3 regions of the Microbispora bryophytorum genome follow, and region 3 is predicted to be linked to each of the others. Evidence: predicted binding sites of a transcription regulator. Region 3 holds the regulator's gene; each other region holds the start of a gene.
What was found. Region 3 encodes LexA, which represses DNA repair genes until DNA is damaged. Its sites were predicted from a motif close to TCGAACANNTGTTCGA; they were not measured.
Positions count from the first base shown of each region.

Region 1 (10,504 bases), on a different contig from region 3:
GTCGGCGCCCTCCATGCCGGGCGAGCGCCGCACCCGCTCGACCAGGTCGGCGATCTCGCCGCCCTCGCTGAAGACGCCCGCGCGCATCGCGCCGCGCTCGCGCAGATGGCGGGTGAGGGCGCGGGTGCCGGGCATCGCGATGCCGACCACGCCCTGGTCGCGCAGGTAGTCGTCGAGCGTCCTGCGGGAGCGCCAGTTCGACGGGATCCGGGACGGCTCGCGCACCACGTAGCCCGCGACCCAGACCCTGCGGGACTCGGGGTCCTCGTCGTTGACACCGGTGTTGCCGATGTGCGGGGCGGTCATCGCGACGATCTGGCGGTGGTAGGAGGGGTCGGTGAGCGTCTCCTGGTAGCCGGTCATGCCGGTGTTGAAGACCATCTCGCCGAACGTCTCGCCCACGGCGCCGTACGGCGTCCCCTCGAAGACGCGTCCGTCCTCAAGCACGAGCAGGGCTGTCATACGAGCTTCCCTTCGAGAACGGTGGGACGGCCGCGCAGGAACGTCGCGACGACGCGGCCGGGCAGGGTCAGCCCCTCATAGGGGGTGTTGCGGCTCTTCGACGCCATCGCGGCGGGGTCGACGGGCTGCCGGACCGACGGGTCGAACAGCGTGAGGTTGCCGGGGGCGCCGGGCTCGACGGGGCGGCCGTGCCCGGCCAGGCGGCCGATCGCGGCCGGCCGCGCGGACATGCGGTCGGCGACGCCGGCCCAGTCGAGCAGCCCGGTCTCGACCATGGCCTCCTGGACCACGGACAGGGCGGTCTCCAGGCCGATCATCCCCATGGCCGCCGCGGCCCACTCGGTCTCCTTGTCCTCGACCGGGTGGGGGGCGTGGTCGGTGGCCACGCAGTCGATCGTGCCGTCGGCCAGCGCCTCGCGCAGCGCCCGCACGTCCTCGGCGGTGCGCAGCGGCGGGTTCACCTTGTAGATCGGGTTGTACGGCCCGAGCGGCGACCTCTCCGCGCAGGAGTCGGTCAGCAGCAGGTGGTGCGGGGTGACCTCGGCGGTCACGTCCCAGCCCTTCGACTTGGCCCAGCGGATGATCTCGACGGAGCCCGCGGTGGAGACGTGGCAGACGTGCAGCCGGGAGCCGACGTGCGCGGCGAGCAGGCAGTCGCGCGCGATGATCGCCTCCTCGGCGACCGCCGGCCAGCCGATCAGGCCGAGCCTGGCCGACACCTCGCCCTCGTTGAGCTGGGCGCCCTCGGTCAGCCGGGGCTCCTGGGCGTGCTGGGCCACGACGCCGTCGAACGCCTTGACGTACTCCAGAGCCCGGCGCATCAGCACGGCGTCGGACACGCACTTGCCGTCGTCGGAGAAGACCCGCACGCGGGCCGCGGAGTCGGCCATCGCGCCGAGCTCGGCCAGCTGGCTGCCCCCGAGGCCGGAGGTCACGGCGCCCACGGGCTGCACGTCGCAGTGGCCGTATTCCTGGCCGAGCCGCCAGACCTGCTCGACCACGCCGGCGGTGTCGGCCACCGGGGAGGTGTTGGCCATGGCGTGGACGGCGGTGTACCCGCCCCGCGCCGCGGCCTGGGTGCCGGTCTCCACGGTCTCGGCGTCCTCCCGGCCGGGCTCGCGCAGGTGGGTGTGCAGGTCCACCAGGCCGGGCAGGGCGATCAGCCCGTCGGCGTCGACCGTCTGGTCGGCCCTGACGCCGGCGAGGTCGCCGATGTCCGCCACCACGCCGTCGCGCAGCAGGATGTCGCTCGGGGCGCCGCCCAGGATCCGGGCTCCCCTGATGAGGATGGTGGTCACAGTCCCCTCGTGAAGGTCGTAGGTGCTCATTCGGCGCCTCCGATCGCGGGCTCGGAACCGCCGAGCAGCAGGTAGAGGACGGCCATCCGGACCGTCACACCGTTGGCGACCTGCTCGACGATCGTCGAGCGCGGCGAGTCGGCGACCTCCGCGGAGATCTCCATGCCGCGGTTCATCGGGCCGGGGTGCATGACGATGGCGTCGTCGTGCAGGCGGGCGAAGCGGTCGCGGTCGAGGCCGTAGCGGCGGCTGTACTCCCGCGCCGAGGGGAAGTAGGCCGCGTTCATCCGTTCGAGCTGGACCCGCAGCATCATCACGACGTCCGACTTGGGCAGCACGGCGTCGAGGTCGTACGAGATCTGGCAGGGCCAGGTCTCGACCGTCACCGGCAGCAGGGTCGGCGGCGCGACCAGCGTCACCTCCGCGCCGAGCGTGTGCAGCAGCAGCACGTTGGACCGGGCGACCCGGCTGTGCAGCACGTCGCCCACGACGGCGATCTTCAGGCCCTCCAGCCGGCCCAGCCGGCGGCGGATGCTGAAGGCGTCGAGCAGCGCCTGGGTGGGGTGCTCGTGGGTGCCGTCCCCGGCGTTGACCACGCTGCCGCGCACCCAGGTGGCCAGGCGGTGCGGCGCGCCCGAGGCGCTGTGCCGGATCACCACGGCGTCGGCGCCCATGGCCTCCAGGGTGAGCGCGGTGTCCTTCAGCGACTCGCCCTTGGACACGCTCGACCCCTTGGCCGAGAAGTTGATCACGTCGGCCGACAGGCGCTTGGCCGCGGCCTCGAAGGAGATGCGGGTCCGGGTGGAGTCCTCGAAGAAGAGGTTCACCACAGTGCGGCCGCGCAGCGTCGGCAGCTTCTTGATGGACCGCTGCGAGACCCGCGCCAGCTCCTCGGCCGTGTCGAGGATGAGGAGCGCGTCGTCGCGGGTGAGGTCGCCGGTCGAGATCAGGTGACGCTTCATCGGTCGTCCTCCTTGATGAGCACGACCGCGTCGCGCCCGTCCGTCTCCTCCAGGAAGACCTTGACCTTCTCGCTCTTGGAGGTCGGCAGGTTCTTGCCGACGTAGTCGGCGCGGATCGGCAGCTCCCGGTGGCCGCGGTCGACGAGCGTGGCGAGCTGGACGGCCCTGGGCCTGCCCACGTCGTTCAGCGCGTCGAGCGCGGCGCGCACGGTGCGGCCGGAGTAGAGGACGTCGTCCACGAGGACGACGGTCCTGCCGTCCACGCCGTCCGGGGGCAGTTCGGTGCGGCCGAGCGGGCGCGCGGGCCGCAGGCGCAGATCGTCGCGGTACATCGTGACGTCGATGGCCCCGACGGGGACCTTGATCCCTTCGAACTGGGCGATGCGCCCGGCGATGCGGTGCGCGAGGGTGGCGCCGCGGGTGGGGATGCCGAGCAGGACGACGCTCTCCGCGCCCCTGGTGCGTTCGAGGATCTCGTGCGCGATCCGGGTGAGCGCCCGATGGATGTCGGGCCCCTCCAGAACGGCACGGGCCTGATTTCGGGCATCAGACATGAAAAAGTCACCGCCTTTCCCGCCTCACTGGACGGGTCTTAAAAGGGTGTCGGTTGTGCTTAGAGTATCAGGACCGTCTGCGAACCCCCCTCCCGCCAGGGGTGATGCCCGCGGAGGAGCCGTTCGCCCTCGGCGTGACGAGGACGTGCCGGGGGTCTTCGGGGACCTTCGGGAATCTTCCGGTGACGTTCCGGGACGTTCGGAGGGCGGGCCGGGGATCGGAAGCCACATCACGCCGGTGTCGGTGATTTCGGTGAGAGCACTGTTTGACGCTCTTTTTTCCAATCAGCTTGACCTTTGGGAGTGTCGGCTTTACCGTCACTGTCCGTAACCACAACACGCGACCTTCCTGGGTAAAACCCGACGCAGCGGTCACCGAAGGTGCCGGTCGCGGGCACCAGCCCCGGTGTTCGGAACGCTTGGGACAAGGACGCACAATCAAGTGAGAAGAGCCATAGAAAGCCGGGGGCCACACGATGCCGTCTGACTACGCCAAGTCGCTGGGCGCGCGCCTGCGCGCAATCCGGACCCAGCAGGGGCTGTCCCTGCACGGTGTGGAGGAGAAGTCCCGCGGACGGTGGAAGGCCGTCGTCGTGGGCTCCTACGAGCGCGGCGACCGCGCGGTGACCGTGCAGAAGCTCGCCGAGCTCGCGGATTTCTACGGAGTGCCGGTGTCGGAGCTTCTTCCGGGCGGAGCCGCTCCGAGCCCGCTTGCGCCCGCTCCCAAGCTGGTCATCGACCTGGAGCGGCTGTCACAGCTGCCGAAGGACAAGGCCGGCCCGCTTGCCCGTTACGCCGCCACCATTCAGAGCCAGCGGGGTGACTACAACGGCAAGGTGCTGTCCATCCGGCAGGAGGACCTGCGCTCGCTCGCGGTCATCTATGACAAGTCGCCGGTCGAGCTGACCGAGGAGTTCATCCACTGGGGCGTGCTCGACGCCGAGGCCCGCCGCGCCGTCGAGTCCTTCTGACCTTCCGCCCGGTTCGCGCGCGGCTCCCCGCGCCGACGTCCGTCCTGCCCGGCTCCCCTCGTGTCTGTCGCGCCTGACGGACCAGGCCCTGCGGCGCGTGGCCCGCGCTCGCGCCGGGCGGTGTCAGGCACCGCCTCGTCACCGGCGACGCTCCGGCAACGGAGAGCCGCCGGTGACGAGTGATTGCCGCCACGCGGGGATAGGCAGGACATGACGTTTCACGTGGGCTCCGAGGTGGGCAGGCTTCGCCAGGTCCTGGTCGACATACCCGAACTCGCGCTCAAGCGGCTCACCCCGGGCAACAAGGACGGCCTGCTGTTCGACGACGTGCTGTGGGTGCACCGCGCGCTGGAGGAGCACCGAGAGTGGTGCGAGGTGCTCGCCGGGCGCGGCGTCACGGTGCACCACCTCGGCGATCTCCTGCGGGAGGTCATCGAGATCCCCGACGCGCGCAAGCACATCCTCGACGGCAGCGTCGACGAGCACTGGTTCGGCCCCCTGGCCGCCGACGCGATCCGCAACACGTTCGACGCCCTCGACGCGGACGCGCTCGCGCCCCTGCTGACCGGCGGGATCACCAAACGCGAGATCATGGAGCTGGGCTGCGACCCCGGCTCCATCGCGTTCCACACCCTCGGCATGGACGACTTCGTCCTCCCGCCGCTGCCCAACCACCTGTTCGCCCGCGACACCTCCTGCTGGGTGTACGACGGAGTGTCGATCAACCCGATGCGGAAGAAGGCGCGCAGGCGGGAGACCGTCAACTACGAGACGGTCTACCGGTGGCACCCGCTGTTCGCCGCGGGCTACGACAACCCCGACGCCGGCGGGTTCAACGTCTGGTACGAGGGCGTGCGCATGGCCCCGGCCACCATCGAGGGCGGCGACGTCCTGGTGCTCGGCAACGGCGTCGTGCTCGTCGGGGTGAGCGAGCGCACCCAGCCGCAGGCCGTGGAGATGCTGGCGACCAACCTGTTCCGGACGGGGTCGGCGGCCCGCATCGTGGCGCTCGACCTGCCCAAGACCCGCGCGTTCATGCACCTCGACACCGTGATGACCAACGTCGACGTGGGCGTGTTCACCAAGTACGCCGGGCTCGGCATGCTCCCGTCGTACACGGTGGAGCCGGGCGACACCGACAAGGAGCTGAAGGTCACCGACCACCCGCCGGAGGACATGCACAAGGCGATCGCGCGGGCCCTCGGCCTCGACGACATCAAGGTCCTCACGCCGACGCAGGACGTGCACGCGGCCGAGCGCGAGCAGTGGGACGACGGCTGCAACGTGCTGGCGCTGGAACCCGGCGTGGTCGTGGCCTACGAGCGCAACACCACGACCAACAACCACCTGCGCAGGCACGGCATCGAGGTCATCACGATCCGGGGGAGCGAGCTCGGCCGCGGACGCGGCGGGCCGCGGTGCATGAGCTGCCCGCTGGAGCGCGACCCCGTCTGATCACCGTCGCCATCTGATCACCGTCCCCGGCCGATCACCGTTTACGGCCATGCTGAACGGGCGCACGGGGTCAGGGGCGGGGACGGAGGTCAGCCGGCCATGGGCAGAGTGGGACGGCCGGGCAGGCCGAGGATCGACTCGACCTCGCCGACGAACCTGTCCGCCTCCGCTATGATCTCCTCTGCGTCGTTCGGCGTGACGGACCGGACCATGCCGGCCTCGGCCGCCGCGCGCTTGGCCGCGCTCACCGCGAAGTAGGCCGCCCAGTCCGCGAGCTTGGGCTCGGCCTCCGGCAGCAGCTCCCAGGCGCTGCGCAGCCGCCGCCTGCGGCCGTCCATCGGCCGCGGACGGGCCGCGAGGATCCCGGCGGCCGCACGGAGGGCCGCCAGGTGGGCCGACACGTAGCGGTCCGCGGGAGTGGGCCCGACGGTGGCGTCCGCGAGGCATGCCCTGGCGTCCGCGAGGTGTGCCAGAACCGCCTGCGAGAGCCGGGGCCCGCTCTTGTGATCGTCGTCGTTCTGCTCGGTCATGCCCGCCTCCTTGAGTCGTGGCACTCCGGCGAAGTCGCCGGTGACTTCACAGTCGCAGATCGCACCGACAATTTCGCCGGCCGGGAGATCCCGTGAACCGCTCGAGATCGCCCGACGCATTCTCAGGCTCCCGTGGGCGGCCGGACGAGGAGCTTCCCCTCTCCCCGTCCGGCCCACGCCGCAGGCCGTGCCGCATCCGTCTCCGCCGACGACGAAGGCACGAGTCCAACGGGGTGGGCGCGAGCCGCGAGTCCCACGCCCACCCCATCGAACATAGATTCGACCCCGTCGCCTGTCAAGGCTGTCAACGAATACGTGTTCGAGGATCGCGTTCGAAACGCCGGCCGCGAACGGCGGAGGGGCCCCGCGCGACCATCTCGCGCGGGGCCCCTCCGGAGCCGGCGTCAGCGCCTGAAGGCGCCCCTGACGTGCACGGGAACGCCCTTGCCGAGCATGCCCGGCAGAAGCTCCGCCACGTTCATCGGCAGCCGCACGCAGCCGTGCGACGCCGGGTAGAGCGGCACCGACAGCGCGCCGTGGAGCGCGATGCCGCCGTTGAAGAAGATGGGGTTGTAGAGCTGCCCGAGGTAGGACCGGTGCCAGCCCTTGACCCGCCAGGTGGTCTTGTAGTCGCCGGTCGGCGTGCGGGCGCTGCCGGAGAACCGCTGCCGCTTGCCGTTCCAGGTGGCGTACTCGGTGTAGGGGATGCCGCTGCCGCTGGAGATGTGGCTGATCAACACCGGCACGCCGCCCCGGTACAGAACCATCACCTGCTTGGTCAGGTTCACCTCGACGCGGCTCGCCTTGCCCCTGGGCACCAGGACCTTGGGCGCGCGGGGGTTCTCCAGCGCCCTCCAGGTGCGGGCGGCGACCGTGCTGGTCGGCGTGATCCCCTGCACCTTCTGGAACGCCCAGAGAGCCGTCAGCGTGGCCCCGCCGTACCGGCCGTCGACGCTGCCGGGCACGTACCCGAGCTCCTTCAGCCGGGCCTGCAGCGCCTTCACGACCGAGCCCTTGGCGCCGAGCTTGAGCGTCTTGCCCGGGGCGGTGAACGGCGGATACCCCGTGGCGCGGGCGGGGACGGCGCTTCGCGCCGGGAGCGACGCGGACACCGGAAGCGACGGGAGCGCCGCGGACGTGGCGAGCACCGAGGACGTGGCGAGCGCCGCGGACGCCGGGAGCACGGTCCCCGTGGTGATGGTCCCCGTCGGCGCGGCGGCGCGCGCCTGCGCCGGGCCGCTCACGCCGGCAACCGCGAAGGCGGTCGCGAACGTCGCCGCCCCCGCCACGCCGAGCAGTCGCCGTCTACCCCTCATCATGACCAACCCCCTCATAAGCCCGCTTCTCGATCAAAGGACTCACCTTACGGTCCGATTGTGAGCCGCGTGATCGTAAGTGGCCATAATCGGCCGCGTATGTCCTGGCAATCCGTTTAGAGTGACCGGGTGGCAGAAAAGTTGCATCCGAACGTCGTCCGCGTTCAGGAGGCCCTGCGGGCCCACGCGGTGACGGGCGAGGTCGTCGTGCTCGACGAGGCCGCCCCGACGGCCGCCACGGCCGCGGCCCAGCTGGGCTGCGAGGTCGGCGCGATCGCCAACAGCTTGATCTTCGACGCGGACGGCGCGCCGTTGCTGGTGCTGACCAGCGGCGCCCACCGGGTGAACACCGATCTGATCGCGCGGCTCGTCGGCGCCGCGAAGGTGCGGCGGGCCACTCCGGAGTTCGTCCGCGAGCACACCGGGCAGCCCATCGGCGGTGTCGCCCCGGTCGGGCACCCCGCGCCCGTGCGCACGCTGGTGGACAGCTGGCTGAGCAAGCACGACGTGGTGTGGGCCGCCGCGGGGCACCCCCACACCGTCTTCCCCACGTCCTACGACGAACTGCTGCGCATCACCGGGGGCACGGCCACCGAGGTGGAGTGACGCTGCCGGACCAGCCCGGCGTCGTTTTGCTAGTGTGCGACGAGTGATCCAACTGCGACGGGTGGGGCCCGACGAGTTCAGGGCGGCACTGGACACCGTGCTGGAGATCTACGCGGTCGCCATGCGTCCGCCGTCGGACCAGCTCGCGGGCCGCATGGCGATCATGCGCAACCACGCCACCTATCCCGACTTCGACTGCGTGCTCGCCGAGGACACGCAGGCCTCCGGTGTCGCCGGCTTCGCGTACGGCTTCCACGGCGGCCAGGGGCAGTGGTGGCACGAGGTCGTACGCGGGGCGCTGCAGGACCGGGCCGGGCCGGTGGTGGCGAACGCCTGGTTCGGCGACGCCCTGGAGATCGCCGAGATCCACGTGCGCCCCGAGTATCAGGGCCGGGGAATCGGCCGGCGACTGATCCACACGCTGTGCGAGGGCCGCCCGGAGCGCACGGCCGTGCTGTCGACGCACGACGCCCCCACCGTGGCCCGGCACCTCTACCGGGACGTCGGGTTCGCCGACCTGATGACCCGGTTCGTCTTCCCGGGCGGTTACGAGGAGTACGTCATCGCCGGGGTGCGGCTGCCACTGCCGCTGCCCGAGGGCGCGGCCCTCGAAGGCTGATCGGGACCGGCCGGCTCAGCCGGCCACGGCGGCGGGCACGCCGTGCAGCGCCTGGAACACCTCGCGGGTCGCGCTCGACCGGTTGAAGGTGATGAAGTGGATGCCGGGAGCGCCCTCGTCGAGAAGCTTCCGGCACATCTCGATGGCGTGCTCGATCCCGAGGCGACGGACCGCGGCCGGGTCGTCGGCGACGGCCGCGAACCGCTCGGCCAACTCCGGCGGGAACGGCGCACCGGACAGCTGCTCCGACCGGGCGATCGTGCTCATCTGCGTCACGGGCATGATGCCGGGGATGATCGGGGTGTCGCACCCGCGGGCGGCCACGCGGTCACGCAGCCGCAGGTAGTCGTCCGCCTCGAAGAACATCTGGGTGATCGCGTAGTCCGCGCCGGCCCGGCACTTCTGCACGAAGTACTCGGTGTCCGACTCGATGGTCGCCGACCTGGGGTGCTTGTAGGGGAAGGCGGCCACTCCCACGCAGAAGTCCCCCGCCTGGCGGATCAGCCGCACCAGCTCCTCGGCGTAAAGGACGCCCTCCGGGTGCTTCACCCACTCGTCCAGCGGGTTGCCGCCGCGCGGATCGCCGCGTACGGCGAGGATGTTGCGCACGCCCGCGTCGGCGAACCTGCCGACGAGGTGGCGCAGCTCGCGGATCGAGTGGTCGACCGCGGTGAAGTGGGCGACGGGGGTGAGCGTCGTCTCGTGCGCCAGCCGCTCGACGATGTCCACCGTACGGTCCCGGGTCGAGCCGCCGGCGCCGTAGGTCACGGAGACGAACGTCGGCCGCAGCGCTTCCAGCTCGCGGATCGCCCGCCACAGCTGGCGCTCCCCCTCGTCGGTCTTCGGTGGGAGGAACTCGAACGAGAACGAGCGCTCGCCCGCGGCCAGCAGTTCGCGGACCGTCGGGACGCGATCAGGAAGCCGCGAGGGCAGACCGAGAGCCATACCGGCAAGGGTACAGCGATAGCGGTTTTCGCCGCCCTCGCGGTCTTGCTATGTGGACATTTGTCCCATGAGGGCGAGTTGGCCCACTTGGATGGGATCTGCTGCTGGGTGACCGGATCAACCCCGGTTAGTCTCTCAGTATGACCGCTTCCGCCGCCTCGCTCGATTCCATCCGTACGGAGGTGGACCGCGCGCTCCGGGACTTCCTCGACCGGCAGCGACCACACTTCAGTGACCCTCATCTGGCCGCCCTGCTGTCCGCCGCGGAGGACTTCATAGCGGGCGGCAAAAGGCTGCGCCCCGCCTTCTGCCACTGGGGCTGGCGGGCCGCCGGCGGAGGCGACGACCCGGGACTGCACTTCGCCGCCGCCTCGCTGGAACTCCTCCAGGCCAGCGCGCTCATCCACGACGACGTCATGGACGCGAGCGACGTGCGCCGGGGCATGCCGTCGGCACACCGCCGGTTCGAGCGGATGCACGCCGAGGCGGGCTGGCACGGCTCCGGACAGCAGTTCGGCGAGGGCACGGCCGTGCTGCTGGGCAACCTGCTCCTGGTGTGGTCCGGGGAGATGTGGCGCACCAGCGGCCTGGCGCCCGAGGCGATCGCCGCCGCCCAGCCGCTGCACGATTACATGCTCACCGAGCTGATGTGCGGGCAGTACCTCGACCTGCTCGAACAGGCGCAGGGCGAGAGCACGTTCGACAGTGCGCTGCGGGTGGCGCTGTACAAGAGCGGCAAATACTCGGTCGAGCAGCCGCTCAGGCTCGGGCTCGTCCTCGCCGCCC
Region 1 is NZ_JBICTF010000001.1:410,199-420,702, forward strand. It holds gene carA (glutamine-hydrolyzing carbamoyl-phosphate synthase small subunit) at 1-462, opposite strand, end outside; gene ACGFIB_RS01870 (dihydroorotase) at 459-1,790, opposite strand; gene ACGFIB_RS01875 (aspartate carbamoyltransferase catalytic subunit) at 1,787-2,722, opposite strand; gene pyrR (bifunctional pyr operon transcriptional regulator/uracil phosphoribosyltransferase PyrR) at 2,719-3,276, opposite strand; gene bldD (transcriptional regulator BldD) at 3,753-4,247, shown strand; gene ACGFIB_RS01890 (arginine deiminase) at 4,458-5,702, shown strand; gene ACGFIB_RS01895 (SAV_6107 family HEPN domain-containing protein) at 5,792-6,232, opposite strand; gene ACGFIB_RS01900 (L,D-transpeptidase family protein) at 6,637-7,551, opposite strand; gene ACGFIB_RS01905 (YbaK/EbsC family protein) at 7,678-8,154, shown strand; gene ACGFIB_RS01910 (GNAT family N-acetyltransferase) at 8,198-8,773, shown strand; gene metF (methylenetetrahydrofolate reductase [NAD(P)H]) at 8,789-9,718, opposite strand; gene ACGFIB_RS01920 (polyprenyl synthetase family protein) at 9,859-10,504, shown strand, end outside.
Region 1: a site for LexA is predicted at 6,500-6,515, ahead of ACGFIB_RS01895 (SAV_6107 family HEPN domain-containing protein). Genes of this name have one in related genera too.

Region 2 (10,504 bases), on a different contig from region 3:
ACCGTCCGGAGCGGCCGGAGTTCTCGATGTCGCCGGCAGAAGCACCGGATCATCCGTGAGGGAGCGCCGGCGCCGCGTTCTCCAGGGCGTCGATGCTTCCGGACATGATCGTGCGGATGTGGTCGGTGATGTGCTGGAGCGGCCAGTCCCACCAGGCCAGCGCGAGAAGGCGCTCGATGTCCGCGTCGCCGTAGCGGCGGCGGATGAGCCTGGCGGGGTTGCCGCCGGCGATGCCGTAGTCGGGGACGTCGTCCACGACGACCGAGCCGGACGCGATGATCGCTCCGTGGCCGATGCGTACGCCCGGCATCACCATCGACCGGTATCCGAGCCAGACGTCGTTGCCCACCACCGTGTCGCCCCGTCCGGGCAGGCCCGTGATGAGGTCGAAGTGCTCCGCCCAGGACCCGCCCATGATCGGGAACGGGAACGTCGAAGGCCCGTCCATGCGATGGTTGGCGCCGTTCATGATGAACCGCACGCCTTCGCCCAGGGCACAGAACTTCCCGATGACCAGCTTCTCCGGCCCGTAGTGGTACAGCACGTTGCGAGTCTCGAACGCGGTCGGATCGTCCGGGTCGTCATAGTACGAGAACTCGCCGACCTCTATCAGCGGCGAGGCGATCAGCGGCTTCAGCAGCACCACCCGCGGTTGCCCGGGCATCGGATGCAGCACGGTCGGGTCGGGGGGCACGGCCGGCATCATGCGTCGTTTCCTTCCTGGCCAACGCTTCGAACGAGAGTCGATGGCGCCACTACTGCGACAGTTGGTGCGTTAAGATGCTGCCACGACGCCGTTCCCAGGAGCAACCGGACCACCAGCGATGACTCCTTCAGCACCACCACCGGAGGGCGCCAGGCCCGTGCCGCCGCCTCGGCGCCGCCCCGGCGGCCGTACCGCCCGAATCCGCAGGCAGGTGCTCGACGCGGTGCTCGCCGAGCTTGGGGAGCACGGTTATGACGGGCTCACCATGGACTCCGTCGCCGCCCGCTCGGGTGTGCACCGCGCGACGGTGTACCGGCGCTGGGGAGACGTCGGCGGCCTGCTCGCCGACGTCCTGGACGCGGCGGGCGACGACGCCTGGCAACCCCCGGACACCGGTTCCCTGGAGGGCGACCTGGCGGCACTGAACCGCGAGATCCATGACGCGCTCACCGCACAGCCGCCGATCGTGGCGGCCCTGATCGCCGCCTCGTTCCGCTCCGAGCAGGCCGACCACGCCCAACGGCGGCTCTGGGAGGACCGGTACGCCCGGTGCGAGGTCATCGTCCGCCGGGCCGTCGAGCGCGCCGAACTCCCGCTGGGCACGGACGCCCGGCGACTGCTCATCGCCGCCACCGCGCCCGTGTATCACCAGTTGGTGCTTCTCCGCACGCCGCCCGGCCCGGACCTGCCCGGCCAGGCGGCCAGAACCGCCGCTCTCGCCGCATCCGCCGGCGCCTTCGCCGTGCCGCCACCGGCCGGTGCTACCTGACCGCCCCGGCCCGGCCCGGGCCGGGGCCGAGCAGGAGCGGCCGCACCTACCGCTTTTCCCTACGGCCGCCCATCCCCGACGGCCGCTTACCGCCGACGGCCGCCTAAAGGAGCGTGAGCTGTTCGGGCGCCGCGGCCGGTGCGGGCGGGGGAGCCGGCCGCTCACCGGGCCGTTGCCCGGCACGAGTGCCGCGCGGGGCCGACCGGCCGATGCCGTGCTCGCGGGCGAGCGCGCGCACGGCCTGGCCGATCCGTTCCTGGTACGCCTTGGGGGCGTAGGCGCCCCGGCCGTACAGCTCCAGATAGCGGGGGACGAGCCGGGGGTGCTCGCGCGACAGCCAGGCCATGAACCACTCACGCGCGCCCGGCCGCAGGTGCAGCACGATAGGTGTGACGTGCGTCGCGCCGGTCTCGGCGATACGGCGCACCGTGGTCTCCAGCGCCCGCGGGGAGTCGCCGAGATACGGGAGGATCGGCGCCATGAGCACGCCGCACGGGATGCCGTGCTCGTTCAGGGTGGCGCACACCTCCAGCCGTTTGCGTGGCGAGGGGGTGCCCGGCTCGACGGTCCGCCACAGCGACTCGTCGGTGAACCCGATCGAGACGGCCGTGCTGACGTCGGTCACCTCCGCCGCCTCGGCGAGCAGCGCGAGATCGCGCAGGATCAGTGAGCCCTTGGTGAGGATCGAGAACGGGTTGCGGGCGTCCCGCAGGGCCGTGAGGATGCCCGGCATCAGCCGATAGCGGCCCTCGGCCCGCTGGTAGCAGTCGACGTTGGTCCCCATCGCGACGGGGTGCCCGCCCCACTGGGGCGCCGCCAGTTCCCTGCGTACGAGGTCGGGGGCGTTGACCTTCACGACGATCTTCGAGTCGAAGTCCCGCCCGGAGTCCAGGTCGAGGTATTCGTGCGTCCTGCGGGCGAAGCAGTACGTGCACGCGTGGGTGCAGCCGCGGTAGGGGTTGATCGTCCACTCGAACGGAACCCGGCTGGCCGACGGGACCCGGTTGATGATCGACCGTGCGTGGATCTCGTAGAAGGTGACGCCCCGGAACTCCGGGGTGTCGAAGGTGCGGGCCACGGCCGATCGGGCGAACAGGGGAGTCGTCTCTCCCTGCCCGCCTTCCCCCGTTTCGAGCCGCAGCCCGTCCCACCGCACCCTCCGATTAGAACAGAGGTTCGATGGAGATCGCAACATGCAACGCGTCGTAAATCGCGGCCCTGGAAACGGCTAACGATCTTCATCGTTGGGGAGAACGTCGGCACATACCTTGCGTTCTGGGAGAGTTGCGCGATGGCCTGGTCGCAGGACGAAGAGCGGATGCTGGCGATGATCGAGCGGCACCTCACCGACGAGGATCCGAAGCTCGCGGCCAGGCTCGAGTCGTTCAACCACCGTGCGGAGCGCGGGCGGCAGGGAAAGGGGGCGGGCCGCCGCCTGCCGGGCCGCTCCACCGTGATCATCGCGGTCAGCTGGCTGCTCATCGCCACGTTGATCGCGACCCTGCTCGTTATGGCCCTGCGGCACGACGCCGCCGCTCTTCCGGTGTAGCGACCGGCCTCAGGACAGGGACTTGAGGAAGTGCGCGGCGACCGGGGCGGCCACCCCGCCGCCCATGCCGCCGGCCTCCACGACGACGGCGAAGGCCAGGTCGCCGCGGAAACCCATGAACCAGGCGTGCGAGTCGAGTTTCGGCCCGGTGCCGAACTCGGCGGTCCCGGTCTTGCCCGCCGTGCCCGCGGGCAGTCCTGCGGCGTGGGCGGTGCCCTTGGTGACGACGGCCCGCATCATCGACCGCAGGCTCGCGACGACCTCACCCGGCAGCTTCTTGGGGCCGGCCTTCTGCTCCAGCGAGGGCACCAGCGTGGGTGGCCGCCAGGAGCCGTCGGCCACCGCCGCGGCCACGTTCGCGATCACCAGCGGGCTCGCGGTGATCCTGGCCTGCCCGAACGACTCCGCGGCCAGTTCGGCGTCGCTGGTGGCCTTCGGCATGCTGCCGGGGGTCGCCGGGACGCCGATGCGCAGCGGCTGGTTGAAACCCAGGTCCGTCGCCAGGTCGTACAGCTTGCGCGCGCCCAGCTTCTGGGCGGCGAGCGGGGCGAACGTCGTGTTGCACGAGTGGGCGTAGGAGTCGAGGAACGACAGCGACCCGAACGCCTCGTGGTCGGAGTTGCGGATCTTCAGCCCGCCGACGACCGCCTCCTCTGGGCAGGTCACCCGGCTCGCCGGGGTCAGCCCCTCGGCCAGCAGTCCGGCGGCCGTGATCGTTTTGAACGTGGATCCCGGGGCGTACTTGCCGTCCAGCGCGCGGTTGAAGCCGCCCTTGTTGTTCACGACGGCGAGGATCTCGCCCGTCGAGGGTTTGACGGCGACGAGCGAGGTGGGCTTGTCCAGGTCGCGCACCGCGTCGGCGGCGGCCTTCTGCACCTTCAGGTCGAGGCTGGTACGGAGGTCCTTGCCGGGGGAGCCCTTGACGGTGTGCAGGGTCTTGCGGCTCTCGCCGACCACCTGGATCTCCGTGGTGGGGGTGCCGGCGAGCTGCTTCTGGAACGTCTCCTGCAGGCCGCCGCGGCCCACGGCGTCGCCCTTCTTGTAGGCGGTGCCCAGCTTCTCGACGTCCTTGTCCGTCGCCTTGTCCAGGAAGCCGACGAGCTGCTGCACCGAGCCGCCCACGTCGCCGCCGTCGATGCGCTCGCCGTTGGCGTCGGTGACGGCCGCCCGCTGCGGCCACGACGTCCTCAACGCCAGGTGGTTGGTCCCGTCGAGCGCGGGATGAACCGCGGACGGCGACCAGTCGACCTTCCAGTAGTGGTCCTTGACCACGAGCGCGAGCGAGCCCTTGTAGGTCCAGTCGCCGACGTTCTTCACCGTGGCGGTGGCGGTGTAGGAGGCGGTCGCCCGGTCGTCCTTCTCCGCGCCGGCCCGTACGTCGCGGACGGCGACCTTCGTCACCGCGAGGTTCTTGGTGAGCTCGGCGTACGCCGCGTCGAAGCCGGCGGCGGGTGAGGCGAGCTCGGCCTTCATCGCCGCGAGGTCGCCTCTCGACCAGGCCGCGGTGAACCGCGCCGCCGTCTCCTGCGGCGTGCCGCGCGTGTGCAGCACGTAGTAGGCGCCGCCGGCGGCCGTCCCGGCCAGCACGACGGCCACGGCGGCCGAGATCGCGACGGTACGTCCTCGCGGCACGCGCACCCCCAATGACGGCCCTGTGGTCGGGTTCAGAGCCTAGCGGGGCCGACTGGCATTTACACTCCGGCTTCGCCGGCGCCCTTGACGCTGGCGGCGTACCGGGGAACGTACTCCTGGCCGGACAGGCGCTGGATCGCGACCATGACCTCGTCGGCCACCCTCCGCCGGTCCCTGGCGCTGCCCGCGTCGCCGGTGAAGGTCATCGGCTCGCCGAACCGCACGCCGATGCTGTGCAGGCGCGGCACCGAGGTGCCGGGCGGCAGCACCTTCTGGGTGCCGAGCATGGCGACGGGCACGACCGGGGCGCCGGTGGTGAGTGTGAGCCAGGCCACGCCGACCTTCCCCCGGTACAGCCGGCCGTCGGGGGAGCGGGTGCCCTCGGGATAGATGCCGAACAACTCGCCCGCCTTCAGGACCTCCACCGCGGCGTCCAGCATGTCCTGGGCGGCGGAGACGTTCTCCCGGTCGATCTCCATCGCTCCCATCGCGCGCATCCAGGCCGCGGCGACGGGGTTGCCGGTGAAGTACTCCTTCTTGGCCACGAACCGCACCATGCGCGGCACCAGGGCCGGCATGAAGAACGAGTCGAGCACGGACAGGTGGTTGGAGGCGATGATCGCGGGCCCGTGCGTGGGGACGTTCTCGCGTCCCTCCATCCGCGGCCGCCACAGCGCGTGCATGACGGGAACGCTGACGAGCTTCAGGGCGGGGTAGAGCACGGCCTCTCCTTCTCCGGTCCGACGGACATACCCTAGGCCGCCCGGACCCCTGTTCAGGTGTAGGCCCCCTGCAACACACCGCCTGATGTTTTGTACGGCTTCACCAACACTTCTTTGCGCCCAGGCGAGGTCGGAACCCCCTGGCGGTGTGGGGCCGAGCCTGGGGAAAAGACACGGCGCCCCGCGAGAACGAGTCTCGCGGGGCGCCCACGTCGAGGGCCGATGTGGCGGTCGCCTCCTCGGCGAGATGCACAACACGGCTCCAGCCGAACGGTATTCCGTGAAGGCGGTGATTGCGGCCCGGGGGACACAAACCACATCGGCCATGGATGACTCTAGCCGACTTTCGCCTCTGCTTTCTCCCGCCCCCCGTATCGGTGTCCGTCATCAGCGGCCAAAGCCCGCGTGCACTATCGTCGCCGGGTGGCGCATCTGATCAGAACTGAGCGGCTCGTGCTGCGGCGCTGGCGCGAGGAGGACAAGGAGCCTTTCGCCGTCCTGAACGCCGATCCGGTCGTCATGGAGCACTTCCCGGCCACGCTCTCCCGGGAGGAGAGCGACGCTCTGGCCGAGCGCGTCGAGGTCGCGTTCGGCGAGCGCGGGTTCGGCTTGTGGGCGGTCGAGGCGGACGGGGAGTTCATCGGCTTCACCGGGCTGTCGGTTCCGAGGTTCACCGCCCACTTCACCCCGTGTGTGGAGATCGGCTGGCGGCTCGCCCGGTCCGCCTGGGGGCGGGGATATGCCACGGAGGCGGCGCGGGCGTCGCTGGAGGACGGGTTCGGCCGGGTCGGTCTGACCGAGGTCGTCTCGTTCACGGCGGTGCCGAACGTCCGCTCGCAGGCGGTCATGCGGCGGCTGGGGATGACCCACGATCCCGCCGAGGACTTCGACCACCCGGTGCTCTCCGAGGGTCACCCGCTGCGCCGCCACGTTCTGTATCGGATCCGGAGGCGGAAGTGAGCGGCATGCGGTTGCTGGTGCTGGGCGGCACGACGTTCGTCGGCCGGTGGGTGGTCACGGCGGCCGTGGAGCGCGGCTGGCACGTCACCACGTTCACCCGCGGGCTGGTCGGCTGGGCCCACCCCGGGGCCGAGGCGGTGATCGGCGACCGGCTGCGCCCGGCCGGCCTGGCCCCGCTCGCCGAGACCCGGTGGGACGCCGTGGTGGACACCTGGGCGGGCGCGCCCCGGGTCGTGCGCGACAGCGCCCGCGCGCTGGCCGGGTGCGCGGGCCGGTATGCGTATGTCTCCAGCAGGGCGGTGTACGCGCCCCCGACGCCGGCCGGCCTGAACGAGGACTGGCCCACGGTCGAGGCGTCCGCGGACGCCGAGGACACCGGCTACGCCCCGAACAAGCGGGGTGGCGAGATCGCCGTGGAGGAGGCCTTCGGCGACCGCGCCGTGCTGGCCAGGGCCGGGCTGATCCTCGGGCCGTACGAGGACCAGGGACGGCTGCCGCACTGGCTGCTGCGGGCCGCGCGGGGCGGGGAGATGCTCGCCCCCGGCCCGGCCGACCAGCCGTTCCGCTACGTGGACGTGCGGGACCTCGCCGCCTGGCTTCTCGACGCGGCCGAGGGCGGCGTGCCGGGCCCGGTCAACCTGGTCAACCCGGAGGGGCACTGCACGACCCGCGACCTGCTGGAGGCCGCGGCCGAGGTCACCGGCGGGCTCGCGGAGCCGGTCTGGGTCGAGCCCGAGGCGATCGAGGCCTCCGGGATCGACCGGTGGGCGGCGCTGCCGGGATGGATCCCGCCAGGTCCCGCGCAGGCCGGGCTCATCCGGACCGACGTCGGCCGGGCCCTGGCCACCGGGCTGCGGTGCCGCCCGGTGGCGGAGACCGTCGCCGACACGTGGGCGTGGCTGAGCGGGCCCGGCGACATCCCCGACTTCCCGCCCGGAGTGGACCCCGCCGAGGAACAGGCCGTGATCGATGCCTGGCGGCGACCGGCGTCGTGACGCGATGACGGACGACCTGCGCGAGGCGGCGCGACGGGCCGCGGACACGGCGGCCGACCACCTGGCCGCGGTTCCCCGCGGCCCGGTGTGGCGGCCGGTGGCCGGCCCGGACCTCGACTGGCTGACCCGGCAGCCGCTGCCCGCCGCGGGGCGCCCGCTCGCGGAACTGCTCGGCGACGCCGACCGGCACGTGCTGCCCTACCCGATGGGCAACGGGCACCCCCGGTTCTTCGGCTGGGTCAACTCCCCGCCCTCGGCGGCCGGCGTCGTGGTCGCCCCGATGGCCGCGGCGATGAACCCGAGCTGCGCAGGGGGCGAGCACGCGGGCGTCCTGCTGGAGCGCACCGCCGTGCGGTGGCTGGCCGAGCTGGCAGGCTTCCCCCACCGGCCGGGCGCCGGGCTGCTGACCAGCGGAGCGTCCATGGCCACCGTCGTCGCGCTCGCGGCGGCCCGGCAGCGCGCCGTCCCGGACGTACGGGAGACGGGCCTGTACGGGCGCCCTCCGCTGGCCGTCTACCTGTCGGAGGAGGGCCACAGCTGCCTGCGCAAGGCGGTCGAACTGCTCGGCCTGGGCAGCGAGCACATCCGCACCGTCCCCGTCGACGACGCGTTCCGCATGGACACCGCCGCGCTGCGCCGCCTCGTCGCGGCGGACCGTGAGGCGGGCGTGCGCCCGTTCTTCGTGGCGGCAAGCGCGGGGACGGTCAACACCGGGGCCGTCGATCCTCTGCAGGACGTCGCCGAGGTCGCGCGCGAGCACGGGCTGTGGTTCCACGTCGACGGCGCCTACGGTGCGCTCGGCGTGCTCGCGGACGAGTGCCGGCCCGCGTACGCCGGGCTGGAGCTGGCGGACTCCCTCGCTCTGGACCCGCACAAGTGGCTCGGCGTCCCGGTCGGCTGCGGATGCGTCCTGTTCCGCGACCCGTCGGGTCCGCGCGCGGCGTTCAGCCTCGTCCCGCCCTACCTGCGGGACGACGACGCCGGGGAGCTGGGGTGGTTCTCCGAGTACGGGCCGGAGCAGACCCGGCCGTTCCGCGCGCTGCGCGTGTGGGCCACGATCGCGCACCTGGGCCACGACGGCGTCGCCGGACTGGTGCGCCACACCACCCGGCTGGCCCGCGTCCTGGGCACGATGATCGAGGAGTCCGCCGACTTCGACCTGCTCGCCCCGGTCGTCACGTCGGTCGTCGCGTTCCGATACCGGCCCGCGGGTCTCGACGCCGCCGCCGTGGAGACGCTGAACGAGGTGATCCCCGCCGCCGTGCAGCGGCGCGGACGCGCCTTCCTCACCGGCACCCGGCTGCGCGGCGCGGCGGCTCTGCGCGCCTGCGTGCTCCACCCGGACACGGCCGAGGCCGACCTCGCGGTCCTGCTGGAGGAGATCCGCGCCGCCGCGTGACGCTCAGGCGGCGGCGGTCAGGTCGCGGATCGCCCGCAGCACCTCCTCGGCCCGCTCGACGTGCAGGTGCTGGTGGGAGGCGCCGTCGATCACGCGCTGCCGCCCTCGGGGCACCGAGCGGGCGATCGCCGCGTGCAGGGCGCGCACCCCGTCGTGTGCCGCACGCATCACCTCCTCCGGCATGAACTTCGCCCAGTAGGGGTTCACGCCGCCGGCGGTCAGCACGATCAGCGGGACGTCGGGCAGCGGTCCGCCGTCGCGCAGCTCGTCGTAGACCTCGGTCTCGAAGTTCTCCGTCTCCCGCAGGCTCGTCCGCCACGACGCCAGGTGGTGGTCGATCAGCGCCTCGCGAACCGGCGCGGGCCACTCGGCGTACAGGCGGGCGTACGCCTCGCGGGCGGCGCGGCGCTGCTCGTCGGTCAGCTCCGGCAGCCGCGCCGGGTCGGGCCGCATCCGCTCGGCCAGCTCGGCGGCCTGTGCCGGCATGTGGTCGAGGATGTCCTCGTGGCCGGGATCGAGCAGGAGGAGACCGGCGACCTCGCCTGGGAAGAGCTGGGCGTACCGGCGAGCGTAGAAGGCGCCGAGGGAGTGGCCGACCAGGAGGAACGGGCCCGGAACCGCCGCGGCTCGCAGGAGGTCGCGCAGTTCGACGGCGACCTCGGCCGCGCCGCGGGGGAGGGGCGCGGCCGTGCTCCAGCCCGTGCCGGCGCGGTCGTACAGCACGCTCGTGGTGAACGCGGCGGCGCTCTCCTGCACGTTCAGGAAGTCGAGACCCACCAGGCCCGCGCCGGGCAGGAACACCACGCTCGGCCCGCCCGAGCCCGAGCGGTGCAGCATCAGCCGCCGTTCGCCGACGTCGTACAGGCGCCCCAGGGGCGGGGCCGTTGTCTCCGATGACGGTCGTCCCATGCCGCCCTCTCTCACACTGATCGTTCGCATTTCTGCGAAAGGTAGCACACATGCGATCATTCGGACCATGGACGTGATGGAGGTGCTCGGGCATCCGGTGCGGCTGCGCGTCGTGCAGGCGCTCGCCGGTGGGCGGGTTCTCACGACATCGCAGTTGTGCGAGCGCATATCGGACGTGCACAAGGCGACCGTCTACCGCCACGTCCGCGCGCTCGCCGACGCCGGCGTAGTGGAGGTGGACGGCGAGCACCGGGTGCGCGGCGCGGTGGAACGGCGCTACCGGCTGCGCGAGCGAGTGGTGATCGACGCCGACACCGTGGCGGCGATGTCGCCGGAGGACCACCGGCGCACCTTCGCCACGGCGATGGCCGCGCTGATGTCCGAGTTCGACGCCTATCTCGGTCTGGACGGCGCCGATCCGGTGACCGACGAGGTGGGTTACCGGCAGCACGTGCTGTGGCTGAGCCGGGAGGAGCGTGCCGAGATGATCGAGGAGCTGCGCGCGACGATCGTCGCGCGGATGAGGAACGAGCCGGCGCCACAGCGCGGGCGGCATCTGCTCAGCCCGATCCTGTTCCCGGTCGAGACGCCCCCGCCGGACGCCGGGGCGTGACCGGCCTCGGGGACGTCGCGCTGCTGGCCGCCGCCGGGACGCTCGCCGGGCTGGTCGGCACCGCGGGCGGCATCACGTCGCTCATCTCCTACCCGGCCCTGCTCGCGGCGGGCCTGCCCGCCCTCGCGGCGAACGTGGCCAACATCGTCGCGCTCGTCGCCTGCTGGCCCGGCTCGGCACTGGCCTCGCAGCCCGAGCTGCGCGGGAAGGCGCCGTGGCTGCGTCGCTGGGTGCCGCTGTCGGCGCTGGG
Region 2 is NZ_JBICTF010000005.1:213,068-223,571, forward strand. It holds gene ACGFIB_RS18370 (CatB-related O-acetyltransferase) at 50-706, opposite strand; gene ACGFIB_RS18375 (TetR/AcrR family transcriptional regulator) at 864-1,475, shown strand; gene ACGFIB_RS18380 (Rv2578c family radical SAM protein) at 1,579-2,631, opposite strand; gene ACGFIB_RS18385 (DUF3040 domain-containing protein) at 2,767-3,024, shown strand; gene ACGFIB_RS18390 (penicillin-binding transpeptidase domain-containing protein) at 3,034-4,656, opposite strand; gene ACGFIB_RS18395 (lysophospholipid acyltransferase family protein) at 4,716-5,378, opposite strand; gene ACGFIB_RS18400 (GNAT family N-acetyltransferase) at 5,802-6,338, shown strand; gene ACGFIB_RS18405 (NAD-dependent epimerase/dehydratase family protein) at 6,344-7,333, shown strand; gene ACGFIB_RS18410 (pyridoxal phosphate-dependent decarboxylase family protein) at 7,338-8,732, shown strand; gene ACGFIB_RS18415 (alpha/beta fold hydrolase) at 8,736-9,641, opposite strand; gene ACGFIB_RS18420 (helix-turn-helix domain-containing protein) at 9,709-10,254, shown strand; gene ACGFIB_RS18425 (sulfite exporter TauE/SafE family protein) at 10,251-10,504, shown strand, end outside.
Region 2: a site for LexA is predicted at 2,640-2,655, ahead of ACGFIB_RS18380 (Rv2578c family radical SAM protein). Genes of this name have one in related genera too.

Region 3 (10,504 bases):
GATGTAGTCCATCACCGACTGCGCCATCCGGACGTCGGGGTCGTCGGTCATGCCCGCCGGCTCGAAGCGCATGTTGACGAACTTCTGCACGTACGTGTCCAGCGGCACGCCGTACTGGAGACCGATCGAGATCGCCACGGAGAAGGCGTCCATCACGCCCGCGAGCGTGCTGCCCTGCTTGGACATCTTGAGGAAGACCTCGCCCAGGCCGTCGTCAGGATAGGACGAGGCGGTCATGTAGCCCTTCGCGCCGCCCACGGTGAAGCGGGTGGTGGTGCTCGGCCGCTGGTTCGGCATCCGCCGCCTGGTCGGCCGCGCGACCTCCACGACCTGGACGATCGGCTCCTTCTCGGCGGACGCCTCGGCAGGGGCCTCCCCGGAGGCCTTCTTCGCGATCGACAGCGGCTGACCGACCTTGCAGTTGTCGCGGTAGACGGCCAGGGCCTTGAGGCCGAGCTTCCAGCCCTCCAGGTAGACCTGCTCGATGTCGTCCACCGTGGCCGACTCCGGCAGGTTCACGGTCTTGGAGATGGCGCCGGACAGGAACGGCTGGACGGCCGCCATCATCCGGACGTGGCCCATCGAGGCGATGGCCCGCTCGCCCATCGCGCAGTCGAACACCTCGTAGTGCTCCGGCCGCAGGCCGGGGGCGTCCACGACGTGACCGTGCTCGGCGATGTACTCGACGATGGCCTCGACCTGCTCCTCAAGGTAGCCGAGCCGGCGCAGCGCCCGCGGGATCGTCTGGTTGACGATCTGCATCGAGCCGCCGCCGACGAGCTTCTTGAACTTCACCAGCGCCAGGTCGGGCTCGATGCCGGTGGTGTCGCAGTCCATCATCAGGCCGATGGTGCCGGTCGGGGCCAGCAGCGACGCCTGGGCGTTGCGGTAGCCGTTCCGCTCGCCGAGCTTGAGGCACTCCTGCCACTGCCGGGTGGCCTCGGCGTGCAGGTCCTTGTCCATGGCGTCGAGCGTGCGCAGGTCGTCGTTGGCCGCGGCGTGCTTGCGCATGACCCGCTTGTGCGGCTCGGCGTTGCGCTGGTAGCCGTCGTACGGGCCGACGATCCCGGCGATCTCGGCCGAGCGGCGGTAGGACACGGCGGTCATCAGCGAGGTGATCCCGGCCGCGATGGCCCGGCCGCCGTCGGAGTCGTACGCGTGGCCGGTCGCCATCAGCAGCGCGCCCAGGTTCGCGTAGCCGATGCCGAGCTGGCGGTACGCCCGGGTGGTCTCGGCGATCTTCTCCGTCGGGAAGTCGGCGAAGGTGATCGAGATGTCCATCGCGGTGATGATCAGCTCGGTGATCTTCACGAAGGCGCCGACGTCGAAGGAGTCGTCGTCACGCAGGAACTTCAGCAGGTTGATCGACGCGAGGTTGCACGAGGAGTTGTCCAGGTGGACGTACTCCGAGCAGGGGTTGCTGGCCGTGATGCGCCCGGTCTCCGGGCAGGTGTGCCAGTCGTTGATCGTGTCGTCGTACTGCAGGCCGGGGTCGGCGCACTCCCAGGCGGCCTGGGCCATCTTGCGGAACAGCGACCGCGCCTCGACCTCTTCGATGACCTCTCCGGTGAGCCGGGCCCGCAGGCCGAAGCTCCCGCCGGCCTCGACGGCGCGCATGAACTCGTCGGAGACCCGCACCGAGTTGTTGGCGTTCTGGTACTGGACGGACACGATGTCCTTGCCGCCGAGGTCCATGTCGAACCCGGCGTCGCGCAGCGCGCGGACCTTGTCCTCCTCGCGCGCCTTGGTCTCGATGAACTCCTCGATGTCGGGGTGGTCCACGTCGAGCACGACCATCTTGGCCGCCCTGCGGGTGGCGCCGCCCGACTTGATGGTGCCGGCGGAGGCGTCGGCGCCGCGCATGAAGGAGACCGGGCCGCTGGCCGTGCCCCCACTGGACAGCAGCTCCTTGGACGATCGGATGCGGGAGAGGTTGACCCCCGAGCCCGAACCGCCCTTGAAGATCACGCCCTCTTCCTTGTACCAGTCGAGGATCGACTCCATCGTGTCGTCCACGGCCAGGATGAAGCACGCGCTCACCTGCTGGGGGGAGAGGGTGCCGACGTTGAACCACACCGGGGAGTTGAAGCTGAAGATCTGGTGGATCAGCGCGTGCTTGAGCTCGTGGTCGAAGATCTCCGCGTCCTCGTCGGAGGCGAAGTAGCCGTTCTCGACGCCGGTCCTGGTGTAGACGCCCACGACCCGGTCGACGAGCTGCTTGAGGCTCGACTCGCGCTGGGGGGTGCCCACCGCCCCGCGGAAGTACTTGGTGGTGACGATGTTGGCCGCGTTGACCGACCAGGAGTCCGGGAACTCCACGCCGTGCTGCTCGAAGTTGACCGAGCCGTCCCGCCAGTTCGTCATCACGACGTCGCGCCGCTCCCAGCGGACCTCGTCGTACGGGTGAACACCCGGGGTGGTGAAGATGCGCTTCATCTTCAGGCCCTTGCGCGGGCGCTTGCCCGGCCGACCCCCCGCACCCGATACGGTGCCGCTCACGGTCTCCGTCATGACTTCCCCCTCCCAGGGCCCGATGGAGCCCCTTCTCCGGACCACGCTCGTTATAACCACATCGTCGCGCCGCGCCGTCGCGCGCCGCCGCCCGCCTCGTCCCGGTCCCCCGGAAGGCGCCTACTCCTCGCCCGCCGTGCCGTGGGCCACGCGGAGCCGCTCGATCTCCGCCTCGAAGTCCGCAAGCGTCTCGAAGCTGCGGTAGACCGACGCGAAGCGCAGGTAGGCCACCTCGTCGAGGTCACGGAGCGGGCCCAGGATGGCCAGGCCCACCTCGTGGGAGGCGATCTCGGCCGCGCCGGTGCCCCGGATGCTCTCCTCGACGCGCTGCCCGAGCTGGGCGAGGGAGTCCTCGCCGACCGGGCGTCCCTGGCAGGCCCGCCGCACGCCGGCGATGACCTTCTCCCGGGAGAACGGCTCGGTGACCCCGCTGCGCTTGCTCACCATCAGCAGTACGGTCTCCTGCGTGGTGAACCTGCGCCCGCACTCGGGACAGGTGCGCCGGCGACGGATCGCCGCCCCGTCCTCGGCCGCGCGGCTGTCCACGACCCGGGTGTCCGGGTGGCGACAGAACGGACAGTGCACGTCATCGCCTCCCTGAACGCCCATCCTGAACACAAGGTGTGGTGAACTTACACCGGTGTGACTACTAGATGTTGTGGTCCAACCGTAGGAGCGCCCGACCTTGAACGCAAGTCGAACCGGCGTTGGCCATGGAAGTTCCTGTTCGGCGCGCGTGTCGCGCCTCCAGTCACGGCCGCACCACCTGCCCCACCGGCGCGGAATACGCCCTTTACCCGCCTTTCCCCAGCCCATTTCCGCACGGCCCCTGACCTGGGCGTACTGCGGCCAGAGAAGATCGGGTAAATCGAACACGGGATCGATCGAACTCCCGTACGATGAGGTGGACGGCGAGATCGGTGATTTCGCTGGATATCGAACAATTGTTTGACGGCGATCTTGAATCGCGGTACGGTCGCTCTGTGCGACATGAGGAACACGGATCGAGAGGTGGCATCGTGAGTGACCGAAGTGAGCAAGCGGATGGCGTCAGCGACCTCGCGGTTCGCAGGCGCGACTCGCTTGGCCTCACCCCCAGGCAGCGGAAGATCCTTGAGGTGATCCGCGACTCGGTCCAGCAGCGCGGCTATCCGCCGTCCATGCGGGAGATCGGGGAAGCGGTCCAGCTGACCAGCACCTCCAGCGTGTCGCACCAGCTCACGGCGCTCCAGCGTAAGGGCTACCTCCGGCGTGATCCCCATCGGCCCCGGGCCCTGGAGGTCCGGCTGCCGGGCGAGCCGGTGCTGTGGGTGGACCCGGACGCCACCTCCGAGGAGGAGGCCGGGTTCAACCGGCCCACCGCGGCCTACGTGCCGCTGGTCGGCCGCATCGCGGCCGGTGGGCCCATCCTCGCCGAGCAGAGCATCGAGGACGTGTTCGCGCTGCCCAAGCAGCTCGTGGGCGAGGGCACGCTGTTCCTGCTCCAGGTCTCCGGCGACTCGATGATCGAGGCCGCCATCGCCGACGGCGACTGGGTCGTGGTGCGGCAGCAGCCGGTCGCCGACAACGGCGACATCGTGGCCGCGATGATCGACGGCGAGGCCACCGTGAAGACGTTCAAGCGCAAGGACGGGCACGTGTGGCTGGTGCCGCACAACCCCAACTACGAGCCGATCCCGGGCGACGAGGCCACCGTGCTCGGCAAGGTCACGGCCGTCCTGCGCAAGCTGTAGCCGCGCCGGCGCCCCGCGGTACAACGCACCGCGGGGCGCGGCGGCCGCCTTTCAGGCGGTCAATTATCGGCAATTAGGGTGAGTCGGGTGAAACTTGACTCACTGTCCCTGGACGCGGCCCGCCGGCGTGACGGAATCAAATGGGCCCACGCCGCATCCGGCGTCATCCCCGCCTGGGTCGCCGACATGGACTTCCCCGTGCCCGAGGCGGTCACGGAAGCGATCGCGAGACGTGCCGCCACGGACCTCGGCTATCCCGCCTGGCTGGAGGAGCCCACCGCCGGGCCCCTGGCGGAGGCGTTCGCCGAGCGCATGGAGGCGCGGTACGGCTGGCGAGCCGATCCGGCGCACGTGCGGTCCTACACCGACCTCAACCAGGCCCTCCAGGTGCTGCTGCACGTCATGACCGACCCCGGCGACGCGGTGGCGCTGCACGTTCCGGCCTACGACCCCTTCCTCACCACGATCACCGCGATGAACCGCCGCCTGGTGCCCATGCCGCTGACGGCCGACGGCAGGTTCGAGGTGCCCGGTGCGCCCGTCCGGGTGCTCCTGCTGGTCAACCCGCAGAACCCGTCGGGCCGCTCGTTCACCCGTGAGGAGCTCGATGCGGTCGCGGCGTACGCCGACCGGCACGGCACGCTGGTGATCTCCGACGAGATCCACGCCGACCTGACGTACGCCCCTGCCCGGCACATCCCGTTCGCCACGATCCTGCCCGAGCGCACGGTCACGCTGACCTCCGCCAGCAAGGCCTTCAACATGGGCGGACTGCACTGCTCGGTCGCCCACATCGGCGCGAAGGACGCCAGGGACGCGCTCGGCCGCCAGCCCGCCCACATCTACGGGGCGCCCAGCGTTCTCGGCGTGGAGGCCACAGTCGCGGCGTGGCGGCACGGCGACGCGTGGCTGGAGGAGGTGCTGGCGATCCTGGACCGCAACCGCAGGCGCATCGCCGAGCGGCTCCCGTCGGTGGGGTACCGCATGCCCGAGGCCACCTATCTCGCGTGGCTCGACTTCGGCGTGCCCGGCGCGGCGCACTTCCTCGAACGGGAGGCCCGGGTCAAGCTCAACCCGGGCCCGAACTACGGAGGCGGCGACACCTTCGCCCGCCTCAACTTCGCGACCTCGGCGGCGATCCTGGAGGAGATCCTGTCCAGGATCGCCGCCGCACTGACGTGACGCGCCCGCTCAGCTCGCCGTGCAGGTCACCGTGGACGGAACGCCGTTGCTGCCGGACCAGCTGCCGTTGAAGCCGAACATGGTCGAGGCCCCGGCGGCCAGCGTGCCGTTGTAGGACATGTTCGTCACCGTGACGTTCGACCCGCTCGCGCTGAGCGTGCCGTTCCAGAGCTGGCTGATGCTCTGGCCGTTCGGGAAGGCCCACTTCACGGTCCAGCCCGAGATGGCCGAGGAACCCGCGTTGACCGTGACCTCACCCTGGAAGCCGCCGGGGTACTGGTTGGCGACCTTGTAGGTGGCGGTGCAGGTCTTCCCGCCCGGCGACGAAGGAGACGCCGACGGCGACGCGGAGGGAGAGGGCGACGGCGACACCCTCGGCGAGGGCGAGGCCGACGGAGAGGGAGACGGTGAAACCGACGGGGAGACCCTCGGCGAGGGCGAGGCCGACGGCGACACCGGCGGCGACGGGTTGACGCCACCGGTCGGCGGGATCAGGTAGGGCGAGATGATGCTCTGCTTGGCCTGGTCGACCGTCGCCCAGTCGTCCTTCAGGATGCCGCCCGTGTCCCCCGAGTTGGGGTTCCACGACCAGTAGGTGAACGACATGCCGTTCACCCCGCTGCCCATGTACTTCATGAGCTCCTGAAGCCAGACCTTGTCGATGTTGCTGGCGAGCGTGGTGCCGAACTCGCCCACCATGATCGGCGCGATGTTCTGCTTGTACAGGTAGCCCCAGTACTTGTCCCAGATGGCCGGCATGTTGGCCGGGTACGACGGGTCGTCGAACCAGGTCTGGTGGAAGACCGAGGTGGCGTACTCGTGGGGCGAGTAGACGAGCCGGTTGGCCACGTTCAGCCGGACCGGGTACTGCCCGGCCTTGGTGAGGTTGCCGCCCCACCAGCCGCAGTCCTCGTCGTTGCTGGTGTCGTTGTCCCAGACGTTGGACAGGCCGCCGCTGGGGCAGCTCACGCCCTCCACGAAGATCAGCCAGTTGGACTGCACGGACAGGATGGCGTTGCCCGCGCGCTCGGCCGCCAGGCGCCAGTCGCGCGACTCGTCGCCACAGCCCCAGCAGGAGCCGGTCGCGTTCGGGTTGGTGCCGTCCGCGTGCGGCTCGTTGTGCAGGTCGGCCCCGATGACGGTGGTGTTGCCGGCGTAGTGCTGGGCCAGCGACTTCCAGTCGTTGATCCAGGTGGACTCGGGGACGCCCGAGGTGTACCACAGCGCCGTCTGGCCCGCGCTGGTCGGCCGGTGCCGGTCGAGGATGATCCGCATGCCCTTCTGGCCCGCGTAGTCCACGACCTTGTCGAGGATCTGCAGCGGGGACAGGCCGATCAGGTCGGGGTTGGAGTAGGTGTTGACGCTCGTCGCCTGCGCGCCCGGCTTCAGCGCGTCGTCGGAGAACGGCACCCGGATGGTGTTGTAGCCCAGGTTCGCCATGAGGTCGAGCTGGCTCTTCCACGGGTTGTTCGCCCACAGCCCGTGGAAGGTCTTGTTGTCGGTCTCCATGCCGAACCAGTTGATGCCGGTCAGCCGGACCGTGGCGCCGGTGCTGTCGACGATCTTGTTGCCGCTGGTGTGCAGGTAGCCGGTGCCCGTGCCGGCGGCGTTCGCCGGCGACCCCGTGACGACGAGAACCGTCGCCGCCATCGCGGCGGCCGTTGCCAGCCCGCCGAGAATTCGTCTGTACAAGACGTGCCTCCCACGTGGGGCACGCACGCCGACGGCGAGCCATGCGGTCAGGCGCGCACCCCAGACCACCGCCGGAGCGGTGGTGGTCGCGGCATGCCCTGACCGCACGCCTGCATCGATATGACTAGTTTGTGGCTCGCGCGTAATTTTGTCCGGAAGGCCAGCCGATCGTCAACGTCCCGTCACGGCACGATGCCGACGAGTTTCGACGCCGGGATCACTCCAGCGGCGGCAACTCCGGCGGGGTGGCCGGATGCCTGTCCCGCAGCGCCGCCAGTGCCAGCTCCACCGCCCGGGCCAACTGCGGATCCCGCCCGGCGACCAGGTCCTGCGGCGTCACGACGACCTCGACGTCCGGGTCGACGCCGTGGTTCTCGACGCCCCACCCCTCGCCTTCGAGCCAGAACGAGTACCGCGGCTGCGTGACGACGGTCCCGTCCGCGAGCGAGTAACGGGAGTCGATGCCGATCACGCCGCCCCAGGTCCGCGTGCCCACGAGCGGTCCGATGCCGCGGTTCTTGATTCCGGCACTGACGATGTCCCCGTCCGATCCGGCGAACTCGTCGGTGACCGCCACGATCGGCCCGCGAGGCGCGTCGTCCGGGTATCGCGCCGGCTCGTACCCCCGGGCCAGCGACCACCCGGTCACCCGCCGCTGGAGCTTCTCCAGCACCAGCTCGGAGACATGCCCGCCGCCGTTGTCGCGGATGTCCACGACGAGCCCGTCGAAGCCCATCTCGGCACGCAGGTCCCGGTGGAACTGCGCCCACCCGGTGGACATCATGTCCGGCACGTGCAGGTAGCCGAGCCGCCCGCCCGACGCCTCCCGCACGAACTCCCGCCGTCCCACCACCCAGTCGTGGTACCGCAGCCGCGTCTCGTCCGCGACGGGCGTGACGACGACCCGGCGGGTCTCGCCGCCCGAACCGGGCTGGACGGTCAGCTCCACGGGCCGCCCCGCCGTGCCGGACAGCAGTGCCAGCGGCCCACGGACCGGATCGACCGGGCGCCCGCTCACGGCGACGATCGCATCGCCCTCCCGGACGGCGACGCCGGGCGCGAGCAGCGGCGAGCGGGCCTCATGGTCGGAGGACTCCCCCGGCAGGATGCGGCCGATCCGCCACACCCCGTTCCCGTCCCGGGCGAGGTCGGCGCCGAGCAGGCCCTGACGGCGCCGGGGATCGTGGCCGCCTCCGCTCGGCCGCGCGTACGCGTGGGAGGTGGCCAGCTCGCCCTGGACCTCCCAGAGCAGGTCGATCAGCTCGGAGTAGGCGCCGATCCGCTCCACGAGGAGGGCGTAGCGGTCGAGCGTGGCCGGCCAGTCCACGCCGTTCATGTCCGCCCGCCAGAAGTGGTCGCGCATGAGCCGCCCGGCCTCGTTGTAGGCCTGCCGCCACTCGGCGACCGGGTCGACGGTCACGGCCACGCGGTCCAGGTCGATGGTGACGACCTCGTCGTCGTCTCCGGTGGCGCGGGTCTGCAGGCCGTTGCCACCTGTGGCCACCAGGCGCGTGCCGTCGCCGCTGACCTCGAAGGCCCCGAAGTCCCTGCCCAGCTCGCCGGCCTTGCGCTTGACCAGGTCGTAGCGTTCGAGGATCGGCTCGCCGGGCTCGGTGCCGTCGCCGAGCTCGCCGGTGAGCGGATGGCGCAGCCACAACAGGCCGCCCTTGGCGGCACGCAGGTTGGAGTAGATGCCGGCCGGCACCGGCACGGGCACGATCCGCGCCGCCAGCCCGTCGGCGTCCACCTCGGTCGGACGCGGCGGGCCGGTCCTGCCGTCGCTCTTTCCGTCGCTCTTGGCGTCGTTCTTGGCGTCGTTCTTGGCGTCGGGGCCGGTGTCGTCCTCCCCGCCGAAGCCGCGGCCCGCCAGTGAGGGATCGAACGGCGAGGGTGTCGTGGCCTTGAGCGGCACCAGGTACGGCCGGCAACTGGCGGGAAACGACAGGTCGAAGACGTGACTGTCGTAGACCGGGTTGAACGTGCGATCGGACAGGAAGGCCAGGTACTTGCCGTCCGTCGTGAAGGACGGGCTGTAGTCGTTGAAGCGCGGCGGGGTGACCTCGATCGCGGTGCTGCCGTCCACCCGGGCGAGCTTCAGATGGCAGCGCCAGGGCTGGTAGGCGTGCGCCCACGCGAGCCAGGCCGAGTCCGGCGAGAACGTGAGGTGCCGCACGTCGCCGTGGGTGGTGCGGTCCACCTCGCGGACGTTCCCGGAGTCGAGGTCCACCACCAGCAGCCGCCCGTCGTGGGTGGCGACCGCGGCGTGTCCGCCGTCCGGCGCGGCGGCCAGGTCGAGCACCCGGCCGAGCTGCCCGGCGGCCAGCGTGCGGATCTCACCGCCGGGCGTGCCGATCTCCAGCGCGTCCTCGCCGGAGGCGTCCGACACCCAGACGGCCCGGCCGGCCTCGGGATGCGAGGAGGAGTCGAGGGGCCGCGGCAGCCGTACCCGGACGCCGGGCTCGGCGCGCAGCACGCCGGCGGGGCCGTCGCGGTGGGTCAGCCAGTGGGCGGTGCCGCGGATCTCGACCACGCTGGCCCGCCCGACGCGGTCCGGCGCGAAGCCGCCGACGTCGTTCGGCGCCGGGTACGTGGCCCTGGCCGGGCGCGGTCCGCTCAGGGTGACGTCCAGCTTGTACGGCTCGGCGTCCAGGCTCTCCAGCAGCCACAGGTCGCCGCCGAGGCTGTAGACGACGCGGGAGCCGTCCGAGGCGGCATGCCGCGCGTAGAAGCCGCGGTGCGCGGTGTGCTGCCGCAGGTCGGAGCCGTCGGGCAGGCAGGAGTAGAGGTTGCCGTCGCCGTCGGTGTCGGCGAGGAAGGCCAGGCGCTCCCCCACCCACATGACCGACCAGTGCTGCGCGGGGTTGCCGGGGAACAGGCGGGTGAACTCGCCGTCCCCCGTGGCGTCCACCCAGATCTTGGCCGCGGTGCCGCCCCGGTATCGCTTCCACTGCGACGGCTCGCGCCATACCGCCGAGACGCCGGCCACCTTGGCGCCGCTGACCGCGACCTCGCTGACCCTGCCGTACGGCAGGGCCGTCGCCGGGCCGCCGTCCAGCGGCACCGCGTGGGCCCACTGCCGGGACCGTGAGCCGTGACCCGCGGCGGTGACGGCCAGCACGTTCCCGTCCTCGGTCCAGCCGCGCACGCCCGTCATGCCGTTGCCCCAGTGCGTGAGCCGCTCGCCCTCGGCGCCGTCCAGACCGGCGGCGAACACCTCGGGATCACCCTCGCGGGTGCTCGTCCACGCGATGCGCGCGCCGTCGGAGGAGAACCGGGGGTGGGAGACCGGCACCCGGTCGGCCGTGAAGCGCCACGCCCTGCCGCCGCTCGTGGGCGCCAGCCAGACGTCGTCATCCGCCACGAAGGCCAGAAGGTCACCGTTCAGG
Region 3 is NZ_JBICTF010000003.1:100,548-111,051, reverse strand. It holds gene ACGFIB_RS09925 (vitamin B12-dependent ribonucleotide reductase) at 1-2,511, opposite strand, end outside; gene nrdR (transcriptional regulator NrdR) at 2,632-3,096, opposite strand; gene lexA (transcriptional repressor LexA) at 3,528-4,244, shown strand; gene ACGFIB_RS09910 (MalY/PatB family protein) at 4,332-5,426, shown strand; gene ACGFIB_RS09905 (cellulase family glycosylhydrolase) at 5,436-7,118, opposite strand; gene ACGFIB_RS09900 (S41 family peptidase) at 7,336-10,504, opposite strand, start outside.